Regions from separate parts of the Streptomyces sp. NPDC088706 genome, predicted to be linked through region 2. Evidence: riboswitches for the same ligand, from Rfam matches in the RefSeq annotation. Region 2 holds a riboswitch; the other holds the start of a gene.
What was found. A riboswitch is a leader RNA that binds a small molecule or an ion and turns the genes downstream of it on or off. The one in region 2 is predicted to bind cobalamin.
Positions count from the first base shown of each region.

Region 1: linked by a shared signal. The riboswitch ahead of ACIQAK_RS32310 (CoA-acylating methylmalonate-semialdehyde dehydrogenase) and the one ahead of ACIQAK_RS07775 (ribonucleoside-diphosphate reductase subunit alpha) in region 2 are both predicted to bind cobalamin.

Region 1 is NZ_JBIVLW010000028.1:24,216-27,975, forward strand. It holds gene ACIQAK_RS32310 (CoA-acylating methylmalonate-semialdehyde dehydrogenase) at 1-1,417, opposite strand, end outside; cobalamin riboswitch at 1,645-1,824, opposite strand; gene cobF (precorrin-6A synthase (deacetylating)) at 2,012-2,836, shown strand; gene ACIQAK_RS32320 (hypothetical protein) at 3,021-3,218, opposite strand; gene ACIQAK_RS32325 (FAD-dependent monooxygenase) at 3,617-3,760, opposite strand, start outside.
Region 2 is NZ_JBIVLW010000002.1:475,754-479,513, forward strand. It holds gene ACIQAK_RS07770 (ribonucleotide-diphosphate reductase subunit beta) at 1-67, opposite strand, end outside; gene ACIQAK_RS07775 (ribonucleoside-diphosphate reductase subunit alpha) at 67-2,481, opposite strand; cobalamin riboswitch at 2,616-2,751, opposite strand; gene ACIQAK_RS07780 (YbdD/YjiX family protein) at 2,930-3,133, opposite strand; gene ACIQAK_RS07785 (carbon starvation CstA family protein) at 3,130-3,760, opposite strand, start outside.

The DNA of each region.
Region 1 (3,760 bases), on a different contig from region 2:
AGAAGCGGATGGCGTCCGGCCCGTGCTGGTTCAGGTCCCCGAAACCGGACCGCTTCCAGCCGCCGAACGTGTGGTACGCCACCGGCACCGGGATCGGCACGTTCACGCCGACCATGCCCGTGTCGACCCGCCGGGTGAAGTCGCGGGCGATGTCACCGTCCCGGGTGAAGAGGGCCACGCCGTTGCCGTACGGGTGCTCCGAGGTCAGCCGCAGCGCCTCCTCGTAGTCCGCCGCGCGGACCACGGAGAGCACCGGGCCGAAGATCTCCTCCTGGTAGATCCGCATGTCCGGGGTGACCCGGTCGAAGAGCGAGGTCCCGGCGAAGAACCCCTCCTCGTGCCTCTCCAGGGTGAAGTCCCGCCCGTCCACGACCAGTTCGGCGCCCTCCTCGACACCGAGGTCGACATAGCCGCGCACCCGGTCCACCGCGTCGCGGCCCACCAGCGGCCCGAAGTCGGCGTCCGGGTCGTCCGAACGGCCGATCCGCAGCTCGGCGATCCGCTCGGTGAGCCTGGCCACCAGCGCGTCGGCGGTCTCCTCACCGACCGGAACGGCCACCGAGATCGCCATGCACCGCTCACCCGCCGAGCCGTAACCGGCACCGATCAGCGCGTCCACCGCCTGGTCCAGGTCGGCGTCCGGCATCACGATCATGTGGTTCTTCGCCCCGCCGAAGCACTGCGCCCGCTTGCCGTGGGCGGCGGCGGTGGCGTAGATGTGCGCGGCGACCGGCGTCGAGCCGACGAAGCCGAGGGCTTTGACGCGCGGGTCCTCCAGCAGGGTGTCCACGGCCTCCTTGCCGCCGTTGACGACGTTCAGGACCCCGGGCGGAAGACCCGCCTCCAGGAACAGTTCCGCCAGCCGCAGCGGTACCGACGGGTCCCGCTCGGAAGGCTTGAGGATGAAGGCGTTTCCGCAGGCCAGAGCGGGCGCGGCCTTCCACAGCGGGATCATCGCCGGGAAGTTGAACGGGGTGATGTCCGCCACCACGCCGAGCGGCCGGCGCAGCGAGTGGACGTCGATCCCGGCCCCCGCGTTGTCGCTGAACTCGCCCTTCAGCAGATGCGGGACACCGGCGGCGAACTCCACCACGTCCAGCCCGCGCGCGAGGTCGCCGTGCGCGTCGGCCACGGTCTTGCCGTGCTCCGAGGAGAGCAGCCGGGCCAGCGAGTGCTTCTCCCTCTCGACCAGCTGGAGGAAGCGCGGCAGCACGCGCGCCCGGCGCTGCGGGTTCCACTCGCCCCACTCGACCTGCGCCTGGGCCGCGTCGGCCATCGCAGCCTCGGTCTCGGACCGGCCGGCCAGTGGCACCCGGGCCTGGACCCGGCCGGTGTTGGGGGCGTGGACATCACCGTACGTGCCCGAGGTGCCGGGTGTGTGCTTGCCGCCGATGAAATGGGTGAGTTCGCGGACCATGGAAACCTGCTCTCGTCGGTGAGATCGTCAGGAGAGATCCGGAGATGGCGCACGGGCCCCACCACCCAGGCCGCACCGGTCGGGTACGCGCGGGGCGTGGCAGGGCTCGCCGTCGGGGGACGCGAAGGGCGGGGGCCGTCAGGGGGCGGGAAGAACCGCTCGCCGGGACGGGCCTGCGGGGCCGTGGGTGCGGACCTGTGCCCTGCGTGTCTGCTCCATCCTCGTGGAAACACGGAAGATCCCGCGGCCGGTATCCTGGCTCCCGGATCAGCGCGCGCCCTCATGCCTTCCCGACGGCGCCTGCACCGTCAGTGGCGTGTCCTGCGAGGACGAACTCCCCGGTCACAGTGGCGGGACCGCGCCGGAATCGCACCGGCTTCCCTGACACCACGGACCTTGAGGGTGTCCGGCTGTACGCCGGTCACCCCGCTCCTCACGAACATATAGTTGGACGTCCTAGTAAGTCCACCCCGCCCGGTCCACGTCGTGTAGAAGCCGGTCGGCGGCGACGAGGCCGGGCCGCATAGGGTCGGTGGCGTGCGCACCCGGGTCCTCGGGGGCGCGCGCAGGGACGAAGCAGGAAGAACGGCTGACATGAGCGACGCACCACGCCACATCCTCGTCATCGGCATGGGAGCCGGCGACCCCGACCACCTGACCCTCGCCGCGGTGAAGGCGATGCGCGGGGCACAGGTCTTCTTCGTCCTCGGCAAGGGCCGGGAGAAGGAGTCCCTGACCCGGCTGCGGCGGGACATCCTGGCGGAGCACCTCACCGGCCCCTACCGGGTCGTGGAGGCCGAGGACCCCTGGCGGGACCGCACCCAGGACGACCGGGGGCGCTACACGTCGGCGGTGCACGACTGGCGGCACCGCCGCGCCGACATCTGCGAGCGCCTGATCATCGAGGAGCTGGCGCCGGGGGAGTGCGGGGCCTTCCTGGTGTGGGGCGACCCGTCCCTGTACGACAGCACCCTGGCGATCCTGGAGGACATCCGGGCCCGCGGCACGGTGGAGTTCGACCATGAGGTGGTCCCCGGGATCAGCAGCGTCTCCGCGCTCGCCGCCCGTCACCGCACCTCCCTGAACCAGGTCGGCCGCCCCATCCACATCACCCCCGGCCGACGGCTCGCCGAGGGGTTCCCGGACGACGACGGCGACATCGTGGTGATGCTCGACGGTCATGAGAGCTTCACCCATCTGACGGGCAGAGGGCTGTGGATCTACTGGGGCGCCTACATCGGCACCCCGGACGAGATCCTGGTCTCCGGACCGCTCGACGAGGTCGCCGGGCGGATCAGCCGGGTGCGTGCCGAGGCCCGCGAACGGCACGGCTGGATCATGGACACGTATCTGCTGCGCCACCGGCCGGAGGGCACCGACGCCCCGGACGCCCAGGGCGGCTCCGGTCAGTCGAGGTAGTGCGCGCGTCCCTGGTCGTCGAGGCCCACGGACCCTCGGGGATGACGCAGAACTCGTTGCCCTCGGGGTCGGCGGCGTCGACGACGAGTGCGGTGATCTGCGGGGGTGCGTCTGCCATGCCGCGATTCTCTCCTCTGCGGCCGACGTCCGGCAGCCGCACCTCGTCGTCGCTCCCGACCGGAGATCAGCTGCGGGACTCGTGCGCCCGGATCACGCCGAGCCCGTGGCCGAGGCTCGGGCACTCGGCGGTCAGGTCGTTCCCCCGCACCAGATAGTCGTGCACGCGCCCGTCCGCGGGCCGCTCGACCGCTCGGTACAAGGTGCCGTTCACGGTGATCGTCCAGTCGTCGCCGTCCTGGGCCCACCCGACTGTCTTCTTCATATCGCGCTTCCCTCACTCGTCGCCGCCGCCGGTCGGCGGCCGGGTATTGGCAAGAAGAACGGCCTGTGACGCTCGGTGGTTCCGGCTCGCCTACGCCATTCGGTTACATCTGGGTCACCATGCCCGCACGAATTGACCGGAAGTCAGCGAAGGGGCGAAGAACGGCGGAACAGGGTGCGGTGAGGGGATGAGCGCCGCCTGCCCGGGGCCGGATCTTGCCAGGATGCCGATCCGGTCCCGGGCAGTGATGCAGGAGCGCCCGCTCCGCGCCCCTGTGCTGACCATTCGGCACCGGGGGCCGGTCCGGATTGGTCCGGGGGGCGCTCCGCGTCCTCTGTCACCCGTTCGGGTCGATGGCAGTTCCCGCCGTCGCCCCGACGGCCGCGCGCCGCACGTGGTCAGACGCGCAGGTGCGCGTAGTCGGGGAGTTCGATCGCATCCGCGGGAGGTGTGAACAGCTTGCCGGTCATCTGTCGTACGGGACCGGTGGTCGCCAGCCGGAGGGCGCCGTGCAGTGCGGCGATGCCGGCCCGGGTACGGGG
Region 2 (3,760 bases):
GGTAGCGCATGGGACGCAGGGTCAGCTCGAAACCCGGGTCGAGCAGGTTCTTGTCGGTGGAGCTCATTACTGGCAGGCCTCGCAGGACTCGGGGTTCTCAAGAGAGCAGGCGATGGCGTCCGCGTCGGGAGCCGACGCCTGCTGTACGGGAATGGGGACGGCGGTCGGCGCGGCAGCGGACGCGGCACGGGCGATCCGGGTCGCCGGGCGCGAACGCAGGTAGTACGTCGTCTTCAGCCCCTGCTTCCAGGCGTACGCGTACATCGAGGAGAGCTTGCCGATCGTCGGCGTCTCCAGGAACAGGTTGAGCGACTGGCTCTGGTCGAGGAACGGCGTACGGGCCGCCGCCATGTCGATCAGACCGCGCTGCGGGATCTCCCACGCGGTGCGGTACAGCGCCCGCACGTCCTCGGGGATCCAGGCGAAGCCCTGCACCGAGCCGCTCGCCTCGCGCAGCGCCTCACGGGTGCGGGCGTCCCACACGCCGAGCTTCTTCAGCTCGTCCACCAGATAGGCGTTGACCTGGAGGAACTCACCGCTGAGCGTCTCGCGCTTGAACAGGTTGGAGACCTGCGGCTCGATGCACTCGTACACACCGGCGATCGAGGCGATCGTGGCGGTCGGCGCGATGGCGAGCAGCAGCGAGTTGCGCATGCCGGTCTCGGCGACCCGGGCGCGCAGCGCGTCCCAGCGCTCCGGCCAGTTCAGCTCGGTGTCGTAGTGGTCCGGGTGCAGCACCCCGCGCGCGGCCCGGGTCTCGGACCAGGCGGGCAGCGGGCCCGAACGCTCCGCGAGGTCGCAGGAGGCCTCGTACGCGGCGAGCATGATGCGCTCGGAGACCTTGGTGGAGAGCGCGCGGGCCTGCGGCGAGTCGAAGGGCAGCCGCAGCTGGAAGAAGACGTCCTGGAGGCCCATGGCGCCCAGGCCCACCGGCCGCCAGCGGGAGTTGGAGCGCCCGGCCTGCTCGGTCGGGTAGAAGTTGATGTCGACGACCCGGTCCAGGAAGGTCACCGCGGTCCGCACGGTGGCGTCCAGCCGCTCCCAGTCGATCGAGCCGTTGGCGACGAAGGCGCCCAGGTTGACCGAACCCAGGTTGCAGACGGCCGTCTCGCCGTCGTTCGTGACTTCGAGGATCTCGGTGCACAGGTTCGAGGAGTGCACGACCCGGCCCGGCTCGGCGGTCTGGTTCGCGGTCCGGTTGGAGGCGTCCTTGAACGTCATCCAGCCCTGGCCGGTCTGCGCGAGGGTCCGCATCATCCGGCCGTACAGCTCACGCGCCGGCATCGTCTTGCGGGCCAGCCCCTTGGCCTCGGCCGCGCGGTAGGCCGCGTCGAAGTCGTCGCCCCACAGGTCGACCAGCTCGGGGACCTCGGCGGGGGAGAACAGCGACCACTCGGTGTCCGCGTCGACCCGGCGCATGAACTCGTCCGGGATCCAGTGCGCCAGGTTCAGGTTGTGCGTACGGCGCTGGTCCTCACCGGTGTTGTCGCGGAGCTCCAGGAACTCCTCGATGTCCGCGTGCCAGGTCTCCAGGTAGACCGCCGCCGCGCCCTTGCGGCGGCCGCCCTGGTTCACGGCCGCCACGGAGGCGTCCAGCGTCTTGAGGAACGGCACGATGCCGTTGGAGTGCCCGTTGGTGCCCCGGATCAGCGAACCCCGGGCGCGGATGCGGGAGTACGACAGACCGATGCCGCCCGCGTGCTTGGAGAGCCGCGCCACCTGGTGGTAGCGGTCGTAGATCGAGTCCAGCTCGTCCTTGGGGGAGTCCAGCAGATAGCAGGAGGACATCTGCGGGTGCCGGGTGCCGGAGTTGAAGAGTGTGGGGGAGGAGGGGAGGTAGTCCAGCCGGCTCATCAGCCCGTAGAGCGCGGCGACCTCGTCCAGCGCCCGCACCGACTCGTCCTCGGCGAGGCCGGCGGCCACCCGCAGCATGAAGTGCTGCGGGGTCTCGATGACCTGGCGGGTGATCGGGTGGCGCAGCAGGTAGCGGCTGTGCAGCGTACGGAGACCGAAGTAGCCGAAGCGGTCGTCGGCGCCGTCGGCCAGCGTCCGCTCGACGAGCTCGTCCAGCGCCCCCGCGTGCAGCTCCACGAAGGCCGCGGTGCGGTCGGCGATCAGGCCCTCGCGGTGGCCGACCGCGACCGAGGCGGAGAAGGAGGTCGCGCCCTGGGTCGCGGCCTCGTCGGCGATCGTACGGGTCAGCAGCCGGGCGGCGAGTCTGGAGTACGCCGGGTCCTCGGAGATCAGACCCGCGGCGGCCTCGGTGGCCAGCGAACGCAGCTCGGCCTCGTCGGAGCGGGCGTTGCGCCCGCGCAGCGCGGAGGCGGCGACCCGTCCGGGGTCGGTGTCGGGCAGGTCGACGGTGAGGTCGGTCAGGGTCCGCAGCAGGGCGGTCCCGGGTCCGTCGTTCGTGCCTTCGCCGGACGTGGTGGAGGCGGCGGATTCGGTGGCTGAAACCGGATCGGCGGGCGCGATGGTCACTGGGCTTTCCCTCGCTCGGCTGGGGGCCGGCGGCGAGCGGGGAAGCCGGGCAGCACGGTGCCCTTCGGGGCAGCACTGCTCACGGCGTCCACCGGCCCATCCGCGAGGCCCGGACGTCTGGCGTCCGGTTCGGTCGAGCCGGACGCACTGTCGACAGGTCTTCGGACTTCGGGTGTGCAAAAGCACACTGTTCACACCGTTGCGGGACAGTTCCGGATTCGCACCGGATTCCCCTGCGGCGACAGCGAGGTCGAGCATACATGTGGGGGGCGCTCGAAGAGGAAGCCCCCACATGTTGTGTCGGCGTGAACAGATGTTGGTATGGCGGTCTGGCTTCTTCGCCCGACTTCTTCCCGATCGACGGCGTACGCGGGCCCTCTCGCGGGGCGCGAAAAGGGGCCGCCGCGCCCCTGGAAGGGGTGCGGCGGCCCCGATCGGCCGGTGGTGGTCAGCAGCAGCGGAAGCCCTCGCGGGGGTCCGCCTCGCGGGCGTCCGTGCGGCTGTGTTCGAAGGCGCGGCGGGTCATCACCGGGGTGTCCGGATCGTGGGACCGGGCGTGTGCCACATAACGGTCGTACGCGGCTTCGCCGGTGAGCTCCCGGACGTACCAGCGGACGCGTCCCGCCACCCGCCGTACGTCCGCGACGGTCATGTCCGGCTCCCGGTTCCCGCCGCCTCCTTGCGGATGCCGCCCTCGGGGCCGACGCCCGCGGCGAGCAGTTCGGCCTTCTCCTCCTTGGTGGCGATGAGCGAGGCCGGGGCCACGAGCTCGGACTCGACGTACGGCGTCTCGTGGAGTCTGACGCTCTCGGGGTCGCGGATGGCCCGGAAGCAGACCCGGCCGGCGTCCACCAGCACCACGATGATGAGGAGCGCGAAGAGCGCGCAGAGCACCCCGTCGACGGTGGAGTTGGTGACGACGGTCTGCATCTCGTCCATGTTCTTGGCGGGCGGCAGCACCTCGCCCGCGTCGATGCCCGTCTGGTACTTGTCGCGCTGGGCGAAGAAGCCGACCTTCACGTCCGGCGAGAAGATCTTCTGCCAGCTCGCGGTGAGGGTGACCGCCACGTCCCAGGCGAGCGGGACCGCGGTGACCCACGCCCACTTCAGCCGGCCGGACTTGACCAGCAGGGTGGTGCAGACGGCCAGCGCCACGGCGGCCAGCAGCTGGTTGGCGATGCCGAAGAGCGGGAAGAGCTGGTTGATGCCGCCCAGCGGGTCGTGCACACCGACCCAGAGGAAGTAGCCCCAGCCGCCGACCACGACGGCGCTGGCGAAC